2 regions of the Streptomyces sp. NPDC111606 genome follow, and region 2 is predicted to be linked to the other one. Evidence: riboswitches for the same ligand, from Rfam matches in the RefSeq annotation. Region 2 holds a riboswitch; the other holds the start of a gene.
What was found. Region 2 has a riboswitch for glycine ahead of gcvP (aminomethyl-transferring glycine dehydrogenase). Riboswitches for the same ligand answer to the same signal wherever they lie in the genome.

Region 1 (7,313 bases), on a different contig from region 2:
GGAGAACGGGATGTCGCGCTCACCGAGCAGCCGCAGCCGGCCCTCACTCTTGATCGCCTCCACCCGCTCGTCGGCGCTCTCCACGTCCACCGTGCGCGGCGAGGCGTCCTCCAGGCCGAGCAGCACCGCCTTCGGGGTGCCGTGTCCGTGGCCGGTCGCGCCCAGGGAGCCGTACAGCTCGGACCGTACGGACGCGACGGAGTCCACCAGACCCTCGTTGCGCAGACGGCGGGCGAACATGCGTGCCGCGCGCATCGGGCCGACCGTGTGGGAGCTGGACGGGCCGATGCCGATCGAGAACAGGTCGAAGACCGAGATGGCCACGGGGGACTCCTCAATACGGGGTGGAACAGGGGGGTGGGGTGTCCCGCTCACCTACGAGTGTGCGGGACACCCCACAAAAAGGAACTACTTGTTGAGACCGGGGTACAGCGGGTGCTTGTCCGCGAGCGCCTTGACCCGGGCCTTCAGCGCGTCCGCGTCGTAGGACGGCTTCAGCGCCGCGGCGATCACGTCCGCGACCTCGGCGAAGTCCTCGGCCGTGAAACCGCGGGTCGCCAGCGCCGGCGTACCGATCCGCAGACCCGAGGTCACCATCGGCGGGCGCGGGTCGTTCGGGACGGCGTTGCGGTTGACCGTGATGCCGACCTCGTGGAGGCGGTCCTCGGCCTGCTGGCCGTCCAGCTCCGACTCGCGCAGATCCACGAGGATCAGGTGCACGTCGGTGCCGCCGGACAGCACGTTCACACCGGCCTCGCGGGCGTCGGCGGCGGTCAGACGGTCGGCGAGGATCCGCGCACCCTCGACCGTACGGCGCTGGCGCTCCTTGAAGTCCTCGCTCGCGGCGACCTTGAAGGAGACCGCCTTGGCCGCGATCACGTGCTCCAGGGGACCACCCTGGAAGCCCGGGAAGACGGACGAGTTCAGCTTCTTCGCGAAGTCCTTCTTCGCCAGGATGATGCCGCCGCGCGGGCCGCCCAGCGTCTTGTGCGTCGTGGAGGTGACCACGTCCGCGTGCTCGACCGGGTTCGGGTGCAGGCCCGCCGCGACCAGACCGGCGAAGTGCGCCATGTCGACCCACAGGTACGCCTCGACCTCGTCGGCGATCCGGCGGAACTCGGCGAAGTCCAGCTTCCGCGGGTACGCCGACCAGCCGGCGATGATCACCTTCGGGCGGTGCTCCTTGGCGAGCCGCTCGACCTCGGCCATGTCGACCAGGCCGGTCTCGGTGTCCACGTGGTACGGGACCACCTTGAACTGCTTGCCCGAGAAGTTCAGCCGCATCCCGTGCGTGAGGTGGCCGCCGTGGGCCAGGTCCAGGCCCAGGATGGTGTCGCCGGGCTGGGCCAGCGCGAACAGGGCGGCCTGGTTGGCGGAGGCGCCCGAGTGGGGCTGGACGTTGGCGTACTCGGCGCCGAACAGCTCCTTGACCCGGTCGATGGCGATCTGCTCGGCGACGTCGACGTGCTCGCAGCCGCCGTAGTAGCGGCGGCCCGGGTAGCCCTCGGCGTACTTGTTCGTGGCGACCGAGCCCTGTGCCTCCATGACCGCGACCGGCGCGAAGTTCTCGGAGGCGATCATCTCCAGGGTGGACTGCTGGCGCTCCAGCTCGGCGTCGAGCGCGGCGGCGATCGCCGGGTCGAGCTCGTGCAGGGGCGTGTTCAGAAGCGACTTGTCAGACATAAGGGGGTGTAACTCCTCAGCCGGCGGTGTGGGCGACGTACTCGTCGGCGGAGAGCAGGTCGGCCGGCTCCTCCGTGATGCGTACCTTGAACAGCCAGCCGCCCTCGAAGGGGGCCGAGTTCACGAGCGCCGGGTCGTTCACCACGTCCTCGTTGATCTCGGTGATCTCACCGGTGACCGGGGAGTACAGGTCCGACACGGACTTGGTCGACTCCAGCTCGCCGCAGGTGTCACCCGCGGTCACGGTCGAGCCGACCTCGGGGAGCTGGGCGTAGACGACATCGCCGAGCGCGTTGGCCGCGAACTCGGTGATGCCGACCGTCGAGACGCCGTCCTCGGCGGTCGACAGCCACTCGTGCTCCTTGCTGTAGCGCAGCTGCTGGGGGTTGCTCATGGCCTGAATTCTCCTGTACGCGCGGGAGTGGTGAGGAAGGGGGGACTGCTGGAAACGTGCGTGAGCAGCACAAATGTGCGCAGGCTCACGCAGGGGCCGCTGCCAGTCTCTACTTCTGGAGTTACTTCTGCCGCTTGTAGAAGGGCAGCGCCACGACCTCGTACGGCTCGTGGCTGCCGCGGATGTCCACGCCGACCCCGGCCGTGCCCGGCGCCGAGTGCGCGGCGTCGACGTACGCCATCGCGATGGGCTTGCCCAGCGTGGGGGAGGGCGCACCGGAGGTGACCTCGCCGATCACCTCGCCGCCGGCGACGACCGGGTACCCGGCGCGCGGGACGCGACGCCCCTCGGCGATCAGGCCGACCAGGACGCGCGGCGGGTTCTGCGAGGCACGGTCGGCGGCCTCGGTGAGCGCCTCGCGCCCGACGAAGTCGCCCTCCTTCTCGAACTTCACCACCCGGCCGAGCCCGGCGTCGAAGGGCGTGAGGGAGGTCGACAGCTCGTGGCCGTACAGCGGCATGCCCGCCTCCAGCCGCAGGGTGTCCCGGCAGGACAGACCGCACGGGATCAGGCCGACGCCCTCGCCCGCCTTGGTCAGCGCCTGCCACACCTCGACGGCGTGCTCCGGCTTCACGAACAGCTCGAAGCCGTCCTCGCCGGTGTAGCCGGTGCGGGCGATGAGGGCGGGGACACCGGCGACGGTGCCGGGCAGACCGGCGTAGTACTTCAGGCCGTCCAGGTCGGCGTCCGTGAGCGACTTGAGGATGCCGGAGGACTCCGGACCCTGCACGGCGAGCAGGGCGTACGCGTCCCGGTCGTCACGGACCTCGGCGTCGAAGCCGGTGACCCGCTCGGTCAGCGCGTCCAGCACGACCTGGGCGTTGGAGGCGTTGGCGACGACCATGTACTCGGTCTCGGCGAGCCGGTAGACGATCAGGTCGTCCAGGATGCCGCCGTCGGCCCGGCAGATCATGGTGTAGCGGGCGCGGCCCACGCCGACGGAGGCGATGTTGCCGACCAGGGCGTGGTTCAGGAAGGCCGCCGCGGCGGGGCCGGTGACGGTGATCTCGCCCATGTGGGAGAGGTCGAAGAGGCCGGCCTTGGTGCGCACGGCGTTGTGCTCGTCGCGCTCGGAGCCGTAGCGCAGGGGCATGTCCCAGCCGGCGAAGTCGGTCATCGTCGCACCGAGCGTGCGATGCAGGGCATCGAGCGCGGTGTGACGGAGTTCTTCTGTACTGCTCATCGGACGGTCTTCTCCCAAGGCATGACGGGCGAGGTCGTTCCTCCCCATCTGTCATCGGAACCTGAGAGGTTCGCCATGACCGGCTGAGGGCCGGGTCACGGCTTGCACCTTGGGTGGAGCCCACGCCTCTTCTCGGCGAAGAGGGGGACTCGCTTTTCAGATGTGCCTCGCCCGCGCGGTAACGGGGCCTGAGAGATTCAAGGGAGGGACTTGCTCCTTCGGCGCCCCAGCGATGAACTGCTGGGAACTCTCCCGCGCGGATTCGAACGGCCGGTATGCAGTTGGCGCGGACATCATTGCACGCCCGGCCCGTCTTCGGCAGGCCACGTCTGTAACGGGGTTGTGGCAGTAAGTGAACGAAAATGCGGGAGATCATCCATTACCTTCTCTTTACGCTCAGTGGGGATGGGGAATCCTGAACCGGAGGAGGACGATGACGGTGAAGCGCACCACGGCGTACGCCACGACGTCGGGCGTCGCGCTGCCCAAGCAGCCCGCGGCCCCGGCCGTCGAGGCCCCGGGCACGCGCGTCGCACCGGTGGTCCGTGACCTCCGCGAGCGCTCCGGCCACAGCCCGCACGCACTGCTCTTCGCCCCCGAGGACCTCGTCGTGATCACGGGGCTGCCCGGCAGCGGCAAGTCCACGCTGATGCGGCGGACGGTGACGGGCGCCCGCATCGACTCCCAGGACACCCGGGACCGCTGGGACGCCCGCATGCCCGGCTTCCTGCCCTACGCCTTCTACCGCCCCCTGGTCCGCCTCGCGCACTACGCCGGCCTGCGCCGCGCCGTGCGCTCCGGCGAGGGCGTCGTCGTGCACGACTGCGGCACGCAGGCCTGGGTGCGCGGCTGGCTGGCCCGCGAGGCCCGCCGCCGCGGCGGCACCCTGCACCTGCTGCTGCTCGACGTCGACCCGGACACGGCCCTGGAGGGCCAGCGCGAGCGCGGCCGGGGCGTCTCGCGGTACGCCTTCCTGCGCCACCGCAGGGCCGCGGCCCACCTGCTGCGCTCCGTGGAGAAGGGCCACCTGCCGCCGGGATGCGGCTCGGCGGTGCTGATCGACCGGGATGCGGCGGGCGTACTGCGCCGGATCGGGTTCACGGGCTGACCGGCCGAGGACCTGTACGAGGCGGTCACCCGCTAGCCTTTTGAGCCACAGCAGCGGTTCACAGCAGGCGGTTGAGAAGTAGATGGACATCCCGGCGGAACTCCCCGCGGACTTCCCGGCAGGGGCACACCTCCACTCCCACGGCGGGTGGCCAGGCAACGAACTGGAGGAGGTGCTCTCGGCCTCCCTCGGCCTCCCCTCGGCCGGCGGCCGGATCATCGAGGTGCTGGGCCGCAGCTTCGTCTGGGTGCCCCTGCCCGGCGGCGGCGGCCGGGACACCGGTCCGCTGGACCTGCCCACGGTGGAGATCGAGGGCCAGGCGTACGTGCCGGTCTTCAGCTCCGAGGAACAGTTCCGCCAGGTGGTCGGCTCCCACATGTCGTTCACCATCGCCCCCGCGGTGGAGTTCGCCCGCGGTCTGCCGCCGCAGGTCGGCATCGCCGTCAATCCCGACGGCGTGGTCGGCGTCCCGCTGCCCCCGGCGGCGGTGGCCGAGCTGTGCCGCGTGGGCCGCACCCCGCTGGACGGCCTCACGTCCGGGGGCCGCGTCAAGCTCTACGAGCCCGACTGGCAGGACGACCCGATCGACTTCCTCGCGGTGGCGGCCGCCGAGTTCGCCGAGACCGGCGTGGTCACGACGGCCCGCCGCTGCCTCGCGTCGATCGAGACGGCCACCCCGGTGATGTTCATCGGTGTGGAACTCTCCCTCTGGGAGGGCGACTTGCGCGCCGCCCCCATGGACGCGCTGGCCCGAGCCCTCGGCCGCACCCCGGTCCCGTGGCCGGTCAACCTGGTCCTGCTGGACGTGGCCGAGGACCCGGTGATCGCCTGGATGCGCCGGCAGGTGCGCCCCTTCTACCAGCGGGGCCATTGAACGTTCCCAGGGCGCAGCGCCCCTGAAAGGGGCGCGGGGAACTGCGCGACCAGCCACCACGCACCCGCACTCGCGCAGGCAGAACAAGGCCCGAGGTACTGGGCGCCTAAGCTGTCACCCAATGCGGGGCAACTCTTAGAAGGGGCGGTACTACAGGTGAGCGCGAGCCTCAGCGGCAGCGTCGAGCACATGCTGCGCCAGGTGACGCCCGGGCGCTACGACGCCTACGAGGCCCTCCTGCGCGCGCTCGCGACCCCGTCCTCCGGCCAGGTCTGGATGCTGCTGTGGCACGGCCAGGGCGGCTCCCCGGACGCCCAGTACGGAAACATGGACGTCGAGGGCTACGGCTACGCCCCGTGCGTCACCTCCGCCCAGGAGCTGTCCGCCAGCGGCTGGAACCGCAGCTACGAAGTCGTCGACGGAGTCGACGTGGCCCGCACCCTCTACCCGGACCACTACGGCCTCTGGCTCAACCCGCACGCCCCCGGCGGCGGCGTCGGCATCCCGTGGCTCGACCTGCGCCGCATCGCCACCGGCCTGGACCGCCAGCCCGCCGGCCCGCTGCGCCTGTCGGAACCCGGCATCGAGATCCCGCAGTTCTACGCCCTCCTCGCGCAGAACGCCCACCGCACCCCGGCGGTCCGCTCGCTGCGCCGCGCCTGGGTGCAGCCGGCGCTCGGTGCGCCGTATCTCGCCATCGGGCTCGACGTGTACGACACCAGCCCGCCCGCGGTCGACTCGGTGCGCTCGATGATGTCGCAGTCGATCGGCGCGGTCCCGGACGGGCTGCCGGTCTCGACCGTGGCGATGTCCGACGAGGACGACCCGGTCGCCATGTGGATGAGAGCGAGCGCCCGCCCGTTCTACGACCGCGAGGCACACGTCGCCGCCCCCGCGCAGGCACCGGCGGCCGGCTACGGCTACCCACCGGCACAGGGCCGTTACTGATCATTGGTCGGCTAACCTGCTGATCGGTCGGCAACCCGACTGTCGTAGGTGCAAAGGGTCTTGGACTGCGGTTTCCCAGGTCGATCTCCGCGCGTAGATGCGATCGGAAGGTCCCGGTCCGCCCTCTTACGCCCCAACTGGCCCCCGTCCGGCGGCCGATACCCACTGTTCGGATAACGGAACCCCTCAGACAGCATCACGGTTGCGCATCCTTTCCCCGCCAGCTCTGGCAACAGATCGCCAAAGCATTGAAGACTCCCGGCAAGACACGGGCCGGTCGGTCCTGTGTACGAGTGGAAGCAACCGCTACAGCGGCAGCCAGGGGGGTCGGCAACCGCCGGCCGAGAGGGGTCAATCTCACTGTGACCGCACCGATCGAGACAACCGGAGCGGAGGCCGGAGCGCAGCCCGAGGCCGTTCTCTCCGGCGTCGAGAAGAGCCAGATCGAGGGGCGTTCCCTCGGACAGATCGCCTGGTCCCGGTTCAAGAAGGACAAGGTGGCTGTGGCCGGCGGGGTCATCGTGATCCTGCTGATCCTGCTCGCGATCCTCTCCCGCCCCATCCAGGCGATGTTCGGCCTGGACCCCAACGCGCTGAACCAGGATCTGATCGACCCCAACACGTCGCTGCCCAAGGGTGACTTCGGCGGTATGAGCTGGGAGCACCCGCTCGGTGTGGAGCCGAAGTTCGGCCGGGACATCGCCACCCGCATCCTGGAAGGCTCCTGGGTCTCGCTGGTCGTCGCCTTCGGCGCCACGATCCTGTCCAACACGATCGGCGCCGTCCTCGGCGTCGTGGCCGGCTACTACGGCGGACGCGTCGACACGATCATCAGCCGTCTGATGGACACCTTCCTGGCGTTCCCTCTGCTGCTGTTCGCGATCGCCATCTCCGCCACCCTGCAGGGCGGTGCCTTCGGCCTGGAAGGCCTGCCGCTGCACATCGGTGTGCTGATCTTCGTCATCGGCTTCTTCAACTGGCCCTATCTGGGCCGCATTGTCCGGGGCCAGACACTGGCCCTGCGCGAGCGGGAGTTCGTCGACGCCTCGCGGGGGATGGGGGC
Region 2 (7,313 bases):
GTCAGTGGCGTGAGGCAGCATCGGAGATGTGAGGAACGCGCCTACGATCCTGCATCTCGACATGGATGCCTTCTACGCCTCGGTGGAGCAGGCATCCAAGCCGAGCCTGCGCGGGAAAGCCGTGATCGTGGGCGGGCTCGGGCCGCGGGGAGTCGTCGCCACCGCGTCCTATGAGGCTCGGGTGTTCGGGGTGCACTCGGCGATGCCCATGGGGCAGGCGCGTCGGCTGGCGCCCAATGCCGCGTATCTCGTGCCGCGCTTCGGGATCTACCGCGACATCAGCGAGCAGGTGATGGGCCTGCTGCGGGAGCTGTCGCCGCTGGTGGAGCCGCTGAGCCTGGACGAGGCGTTCGTGGACCTGGAGGCCGGTGGAGTCGCCTGGGACGAAGAGTCCGCGCGGCTGGTGGGAGTGAAGCTGCGCGCCGACATACGGGCCGTCACCGGGCTCGCGGGGTCGGTGGGCCTGGCCGCCTCCAAGATGCTGGCGAAGATCGCCTCGGAGGAGGCCAAGCCCGACGGGCTGGTGGTGATCGAGCCGGGGACGGAGCGGGCGTTGCTCGCGCCGATGTCGGTGCGGACCTTGCCGGGGGTGGGGCCGGCGACCGGGGATCATCTGCGGCGGGCCGGGATCCACACGGTCGACGAGATCGCCGAGGCGGGCGAGGACGAGCTCGTGCGGCTGCTGGGCAAGGCCCATGGGCATGCCCTGTACGCCATGGCGCTGGCGCTCGACGAGCGTCCCGTGGTGGCCGAGCGGGAGGCCAAGTCGGTGTCCGTCGAGGACACGTACGACGTGGACATCCATGACCGGGTCCGGGTGGGGCTCGAGGTGCAGCGGCTGGCCGATCGTTGTGTGCGACGGTTGCGGGGGGCCGGGTTGTCCGGGCGGACCATCGTGCTGAAGGTACGGCGGTACGACTTCTCGACGCTGACCCGGTCCGAGACGTTGCGGGGGCCGACGGATGATCCGGGTTTGGTGCGGGAGGCTGCGCTGCGGCTGCTGGATTCCGTGGACACGACGGGTGGGGTGCGGCTGCTGGGAGTCGGGGTCAGCGGGCTGGCCGACTACACGCAGGAGGATCTGTTCGCGCAGGTGGCGGGGGAGCGGGGCGAGCACGGCGAAGAGGGCGACCGCGAGGAGCCAATGGCGGAGCGGGAGGCTGCGCTGCCCGTCGAGCGGCGGTGGGTTGCGGGGCACGATGTGCGGCACGTCGAGTACGGGCCCGGGTGGGTGCAGGGGAGTGGGCTGGGGCGGGTGACGGTGCGGTTCGAGACGCCTGAGTCGTCGGAGCCGGGGCGGGTGCGGACGTTTCGGGTTGACGATCCGGGGCTGGAGGCGGCGGAGCCATTGCCGTTGGTGCGGGGGAGACCTGGGGTGTCTGAGGGAGACGGGGGAGACGCGGGAGGTGGGGGAACTGGGCCTGGTGGGGTTTTAGAGGTGGAGGTCGGTCACCTGGGGCGGGAGAGGGGCGGCGGAGGCATGGGAGAGGCACCGCCTGTGGTGCCTGGGTAGGGCGTGGGCGGGCGGAACCGGACGTGCGGTTGGTTCCGGGCGCCCGGCGTTGCGGTTGCAGTATGGGGTGGGTCGCTCGCCCGCGCTTGCGGGATGCCGCTGCGCCCGCCCGTGCCGCTCCAGCGGTACGACTGCCCGCGGCCAGGTGTGTCGTCGGGTGCCGCGTGGGCGGCGCCGCGGGCGTTGCGGTGCGATGGGGTGCGGCTGGGCAAGGGAACTCGGCCGCGCGGAGGTGACAGGTGGGTCAGCTGCGGGCGGGCCGGAGGTGGGCGTGACTGTGGGGGCTGGGGGATGGGCGGTGGAAGGGGGGCGTCTTCAGGAGTGCGGGTGGGATGTGCGGGGGCCGTTGTCGTCCGGGGTTTCGGTGGTTGCCAGGTTGCCGAAGTCTCGGTCGGGGGGTGGGGGTGGGGCGGTTACGTCGAGGCCGTAGTGGTGGTAGAGCTGGAGTTCCTGTTCAGGGGAGAGGTGGCGGCCCACGCCGAAGTCGGGGGCGTCCTTGATGAGGGCGCGGTCGAAGGGGACGTGGAGGCTGCCCTCGACCAGATCGCTGGGCTCGAGGGGGACGAAGGCGTCCCTGGAGAACAGGCCTGTGCGTATCGCCGCCCATTCCGGCACTCCGGTCGCGTCGTCGAGATAGACCTCGTCGATGGTGCCGATCTTGGTGCCGTTGCGGTCGAAGGCCTTGCGGCCGATCAGATTGCGCGGATCGATGTCGGTCTGCACGGGCCCTCCACTTGGTCGCAACTCATCCGTAAGCACTACGAAAGGGCACATTGGTGAGCCCGGCCACTCGAAGGACCGTGCGTTGACCCCGCTGGTAGTCTGGCTAGCGGCTGCTGACCCCGTGCGGGAGAGTCCTCCGGGAACCATCCGGAGGCGCCGAAGGAGCAAATCCTCCCCGGAATCTCTCAGGCACACGTACCGCACGGACGAGGTCACTCTGGAAAGCAGGGCGGGTGTCGATGGCCTCCGCTCTCACCGACGGTGAAAGCCGGGCACCTTGTGGTGACCCGGTGAAGCTCTCAGGTTGAGATGACAGAGGGGGAGGCCGTCCGGGTACCCGCGCCGTGGTGCCCCTCGAAGGTCGTGTCAGACCAGGAGGCCTCCGCAATGACCGCCCATCGCATTCCGCTCTCAGAGCTCGAGCAGGGTATTCCCTTCGAGCAGCGTCATATCGGTCCTGATCATGAAGCTCGGGCCAAGATGCTCGCCCAGGTCGGGTACGGCTCGCTCGACGAGCTCACCGCCGCCGCGGTGCCGGATGTGATCAAGAACGCCGACTCCCTCGAACTGCCGGGCGCGCGTACCGAGGCCGAGGTGCTCGCCGAGCTGCGGTCGCTCGCCGATCGCAACCAGGTGCTGGACTCGATGATCGGGCTCGGCTACTACGGGACCTTCACGCCGCCGGTCATCCTGCGCAATGTCATGGAGAACCCGGCTTGGTACACGGCCTACACGCCGTATCAGCCCGAGATCTCGCAGGGGCGGCTCGAGGCCCTGCTGAACTTCCAGACCATGGTCGCCGACCTCACCGGGCTGCCGACCTCCGGTGCCTCGCTGCTGGACGAGGGGACCGCGGCGGCCGAGGCCATGGCCCTGTCGCTGCGGATGGGCAAGAACAAGAAGGGGCTGTTCCTGGTCGACGCGGATGTGCTTCCGCAGACCATCGCCGTGATCGAGACCCGTGCCGAGCCCACCGGCGTGGAGATCGTCGTCGCCGACCTCAGCGACGGCATTCCGGCCGAGATCGCCGAGCGTGAGATCAACGGCGTGCTGGTGCAGTACCCGGGTGCCTCCGGCGTCGTACGGGACATCAAGCCCGTCATCGAGCAGGCTCATGAGCTCGGCGCCCTCGTCACCGTCGCCGCCGATCTGCTCGCGCTCACGCTGCTGAAGTCCCCCGGTGAGCTCGGGGCGGACATCGCGGTCGGGACGACGCAGCGGTTCGGTGTGCCGATGGGCTTCGGAGGGCCGCACGCCGGCTACATGGCCGTACACGAGAAGTTCGCGCGCAGCCTGCCCGGGCGGCTCGTGGGCGTGTCCGTGGATGTCGATGGGAACAGGGCGTACCGGCTGGCTCTCCAGACGCGTGAGCAGCACATTCGCCGGGAGAAGGCGACCAGCAACATCTGCACGGCGCAGGTGCTGCTCGCCGTGATGGCCGGGATGTACGCCGTTTACCACGGCCCCGACGGGCTGCGCGGTATCGCCCGGCGCACTCACCGGTACGCCGCCATCCTCGCCGCGGGCCTCACCGCCGGTGGGGTCGAGGTCGTGCACGGTTCCTACTTCGACACGCTGACTGTGCGGGTGCCTGCGAAGGCCGCCGAAGTTGTCGCCGCCGCCCGGCAGAGCGGCGTCAACCTGCGCCTCGTCGACGCCGACCACGTGTCCCTCGCCTGCGACGAGACCACCACGCGGGCCCAACTGGGCGCCGTATGGACGGCGTTCGGGGTCGACGCTGACGTCGAGGCGCTGGACGAGGGGGCCGAGGACGGCCTTCCGGGCGGGTTGCTGCGCAGCGACGAGGTCCTCACGCACCCCGTCTTCCACCAGCACCGTTCCGAGACCGCGATGCTGCGCTACCTGCGCAGGCTCGCCGACCGCGACTACGCGCTCGACCGCGGCATGATCCCGCTGGGCTCCTGCACCATGAAGCTCAACGCGACGACCGAGATGGAGCCGGTCACCTGGCCGGAGTTCGGACAGCTGCACCCCTTCGCGCCCGCCGAGCAGGCGCAGGGCTATCTGACACTCATCCGCGAGCTGGAGGAACGTCTCGCCGAGGTCACCGGCTACGACAAGGTGTCGCTGCAGCCCAACGCCGGGTCGCAGGGCGAGCTGGCCGGGCTGCTTGCCGTGCGCGGGTACCACCGGGCCAACGGGGACGAGCAGCGGACCGTCTGTCTGATTCCGTCGTCCGCTCATGGGACCAACGCCGCCAGCGCCGTCATGGCCGGCATGAAGGTCGTCGTCGTGAAGACCGCCGACGACGGTGAGATCGACGTCGAGGATCTGCGGGCGAAGATCGAGAAGCACCGGGACGAGTTGTCCGTGCTGATGATCACGTACCCGTCGACGCACGGGGTGTTCGAGGAGCACGTCGCCGACATCTGCGCTCAGGTGCACGAGGCCGGCGGGCAGGTGTACGTCGACGGCGCCAACCTCAACGCCCTTGTGGGGCTTGCCAAGCCGGGCCACTTCGGTGGCGACGTCTCGCATCTGAACCTGCACAAGACGTTCTGCATTCCGCACGGCGGTGGCGGTCCGGGCGTCGGGCCGGTCGGTGTCCGTGGGCACCTGGCGCCGTATCTGCCGAACCACCCGCTGCAGCCCGCGGCCGGGCCGGAGACGGGCGTCGGCCCGATCTCGGCCGCGCCCTGGGGTTCCGCCGGGATCCTGCCGATCTCGTGGTCGTACGTACGGCTCATGGGCGGCGAGGGGCTCAAGCGGGCCACGCAGGTGGCGGTGCTGTCCGCCAACTACATCGCCAAGCGTCTGGAGCCGCACTACCCGGTGCTCTACACCGGGCCGGGCGGGCTCGTCGCGCACGAGTGCATCATCGATCTGCGGCCGCTGACCAAGGCGACCGGGGTGAGCGTCGACGACGTGGCCAAGCGGCTCATCGACTACGGCTTCCACGCGCCGACGATGTCGTTCCCGGTGGCCGGAACGCTGATGATCGAGCCGACCGAGTCCGAGGACCTGAACGAACTCGACCGGTTCTGCGAGACGATGATCGCCATTCGTGCGGAGATCGAGAAGGTCGGGTCGGGTGAGTGGCCCGCGGACGACAACCCGCTGCGGAACGCTCCGCACACCGCCGGTGCGCTGGGCGGTGAGTGGGAGCACGCGTACAGCCGTGAGGAGGCCGTGTTCCCGGCCGGGGTGTCGGCCGCCGACAAGTACTGGCCGCCGGTGCGCCGGATCGACCAGGCCTTCGGCGACCGGAACCTGGTGTGCTCCTGCCCGCCGATGGACGCGTACGAGGGCTGACGCACCGGCATAGGTGATCGAGGGCTCCGCTCCGGCCGTGTTCGGTCGGGCGGAGCCCTCGTGCGTCACGCGGTCGTGAGTGCCACCTCGGTCGCCTTGACCAGCGCGACGACGGACATTCCGGGGGCCAGGGCAAGGTCGTTGCTGGCGTCCCTGGTGATGGCCGCTGTCAGCACACCGCCCTCCACGGCGATCTTCACCGAGGCCATCGCGCCGCCGGTGGCGATGCCGGTGACCGTGCCGGGGAGCTGGTTGCGGATGGACAGCCCGCTGATCGGTGCGGTGGAGAGGGAGATCTCCGTCGCCTTCACGAGGGCGGTCACGCCGGTTCCCTCGGCCAGGCCGAGGTCCTCGACGGCGTCCAGGGTGATCGCCGCGGTGAGGTCCTGACCGGCGTCGAGGTGGACCTTGACGGTGGCCATGACCTCGCCGGGGGTGATGGCGGTGATCGTGCCGGGGAGTTGGTTGCGGATGCTCAGGCTCATGGAGGGACGCCTCGCAGACGGTGGGAGCGGGAGGGGGAGTGGGTGGGGATTTGTGTGGGTTTGCGGACTCCGGCCCCTACCGTAACGACGTCGAGTGTCCGGTTACGTGCGGTCGATGTGGACGTTCGTCGACTTCACGCGGGCGGTGGCCTCCATGCCGACCTCCAGGCCCAGTTCCTCGACCGCCTCGCGGGTCAGGAGGGAGACCAGTCGGTGCGGGCCGGCCTGGATCTCCACCTGTGCCGCGACGTCGCCGAGTTTGATCGCGGTGACGATGCCGGGGAAGGCATTGCGGGCCGAGGTGTAGGAGGTCTCCTCCTCGTCGCTGCCGGACCTGGCGAGTTCGACGGAGAACGCGGCGAGGTCCTTGCCGTCGATGAGTCGCCGTCCGGTGTCGTCGCGGTGGGTCGCGACGCGGCCGGCGTCCGCCCAGCGGCGCGCGGTGTCGGGGCTCACGCCGAGCAGCCGCGCCGCCTGGCCGATCGTGTAGGACTGCATGCCGGTCACGATAGGGGTCGGACGGGGAACTCGAGGCAGGGGGTTGGCCGTTGGGTATAACGCGATATAGCGTTAGTGGGGTCGGTCGGGTTCGAACGGGGTGAGGTTGTGGCGGCTGAGCTGTCGCGCACGGGGCTGCGGGCCTCGGACGCTGACCGGGACCGTGCGGTGGACGTGCTGAACGCCGCGGCGGGGGACGGTCGGCTGACCATGGAGGAGCTGGACGAGCGGGTGACCGCCGCTCTCTTTGCCCGCACGGTGGGCGAGTTGGCCGAGCTGACGGTGGATCTGCCGACGGCGCCGGGCGGTGCCGAGGTCAAAGACGTCGTCCGGATCGAGCAACAGGGCGGTTCGGCCGTGCGGGGCGGGGGCTGGGTGGTGCCCCGGCGGCTGGAGATCGAGTCGTCCTGGGGCGATGTGACCCTCGACTTCACGCAGGCGGTGACAAGCGACGGGACGCTGCGGATCGACCTGGACATGCGCGGCGGCACACTGAGGCTGGTCACGCGGCCCGGCGTGGTGGTGGACACCGACTCTTTGGCGATCGAGTACGCCAAGGTCAAGACCCGTCCCGTCAGTGATGCCGGTGCACCGGTCGTTCTGCGGATCGAGATCGCCGGGCGAATGCAGTACGGCCGGATAGTGATACGTCCTCCGCGGCGCACGCCGTTCAGAACATCCCAGACGCCCTGAGCACCGCCTGCGCCGTGGCGTCGTCGATCTGGTGACCCAACCGCTCGACCACGTCCGTGCCTTCGAGGAGCGTCCCGCGTTCGAGCGAGCGGCGTACCCCGGTGTCCAACTCGTGCCAGAGCAGCGGG

Region 1: linked by a shared signal. The riboswitch ahead of gcvT (glycine cleavage system aminomethyltransferase GcvT) and the one ahead of gcvP (aminomethyl-transferring glycine dehydrogenase) in region 2 are both predicted to bind glycine.

What each region holds. Positions count from the first base shown of each region.
Region 1 covers NZ_JBVKBY010000011.1:352,253-359,565, reverse strand. The annotation lists gene ACZ7M7_RS34570 (L-serine ammonia-lyase) at 1-324, opposite strand, end outside; gene glyA (serine hydroxymethyltransferase) at 409-1,683, opposite strand; gene gcvH (glycine cleavage system protein GcvH) at 1,700-2,077, opposite strand; gene gcvT (glycine cleavage system aminomethyltransferase GcvT) at 2,199-3,320, opposite strand; glycine riboswitch at 3,359-3,486, opposite strand; glycine riboswitch at 3,487-3,585, opposite strand; gene ACZ7M7_RS34550 (AAA family ATPase) at 3,754-4,428, shown strand; gene ACZ7M7_RS34545 (enhanced serine sensitivity protein SseB) at 4,511-5,302, shown strand; gene ACZ7M7_RS34540 (enhanced serine sensitivity protein SseB C-terminal domain-containing protein) at 5,492-6,250, shown strand; gene ACZ7M7_RS34535 (ABC transporter permease) at 6,613-7,313, shown strand, end outside.
Region 2 covers NZ_JBVKBY010000005.1:624,562-631,874, reverse strand. The annotation lists gene ACZ7M7_RS21575 (DNA polymerase IV) at 29-1,513, shown strand; gene ACZ7M7_RS21570 (PRC-barrel domain-containing protein) at 1,829-2,236, opposite strand; glycine riboswitch at 2,351-2,447, shown strand; gene gcvP (aminomethyl-transferring glycine dehydrogenase) at 2,624-5,509, shown strand; gene ACZ7M7_RS21560 (TOBE domain-containing protein) at 5,575-5,994, opposite strand; gene ACZ7M7_RS21555 (TOBE domain-containing protein) at 6,097-6,492, opposite strand; gene ACZ7M7_RS21550 (DUF1707 SHOCT-like domain-containing protein) at 6,601-7,185, shown strand; gene ACZ7M7_RS21545 (hypothetical protein) at 7,163-7,313, opposite strand, start outside.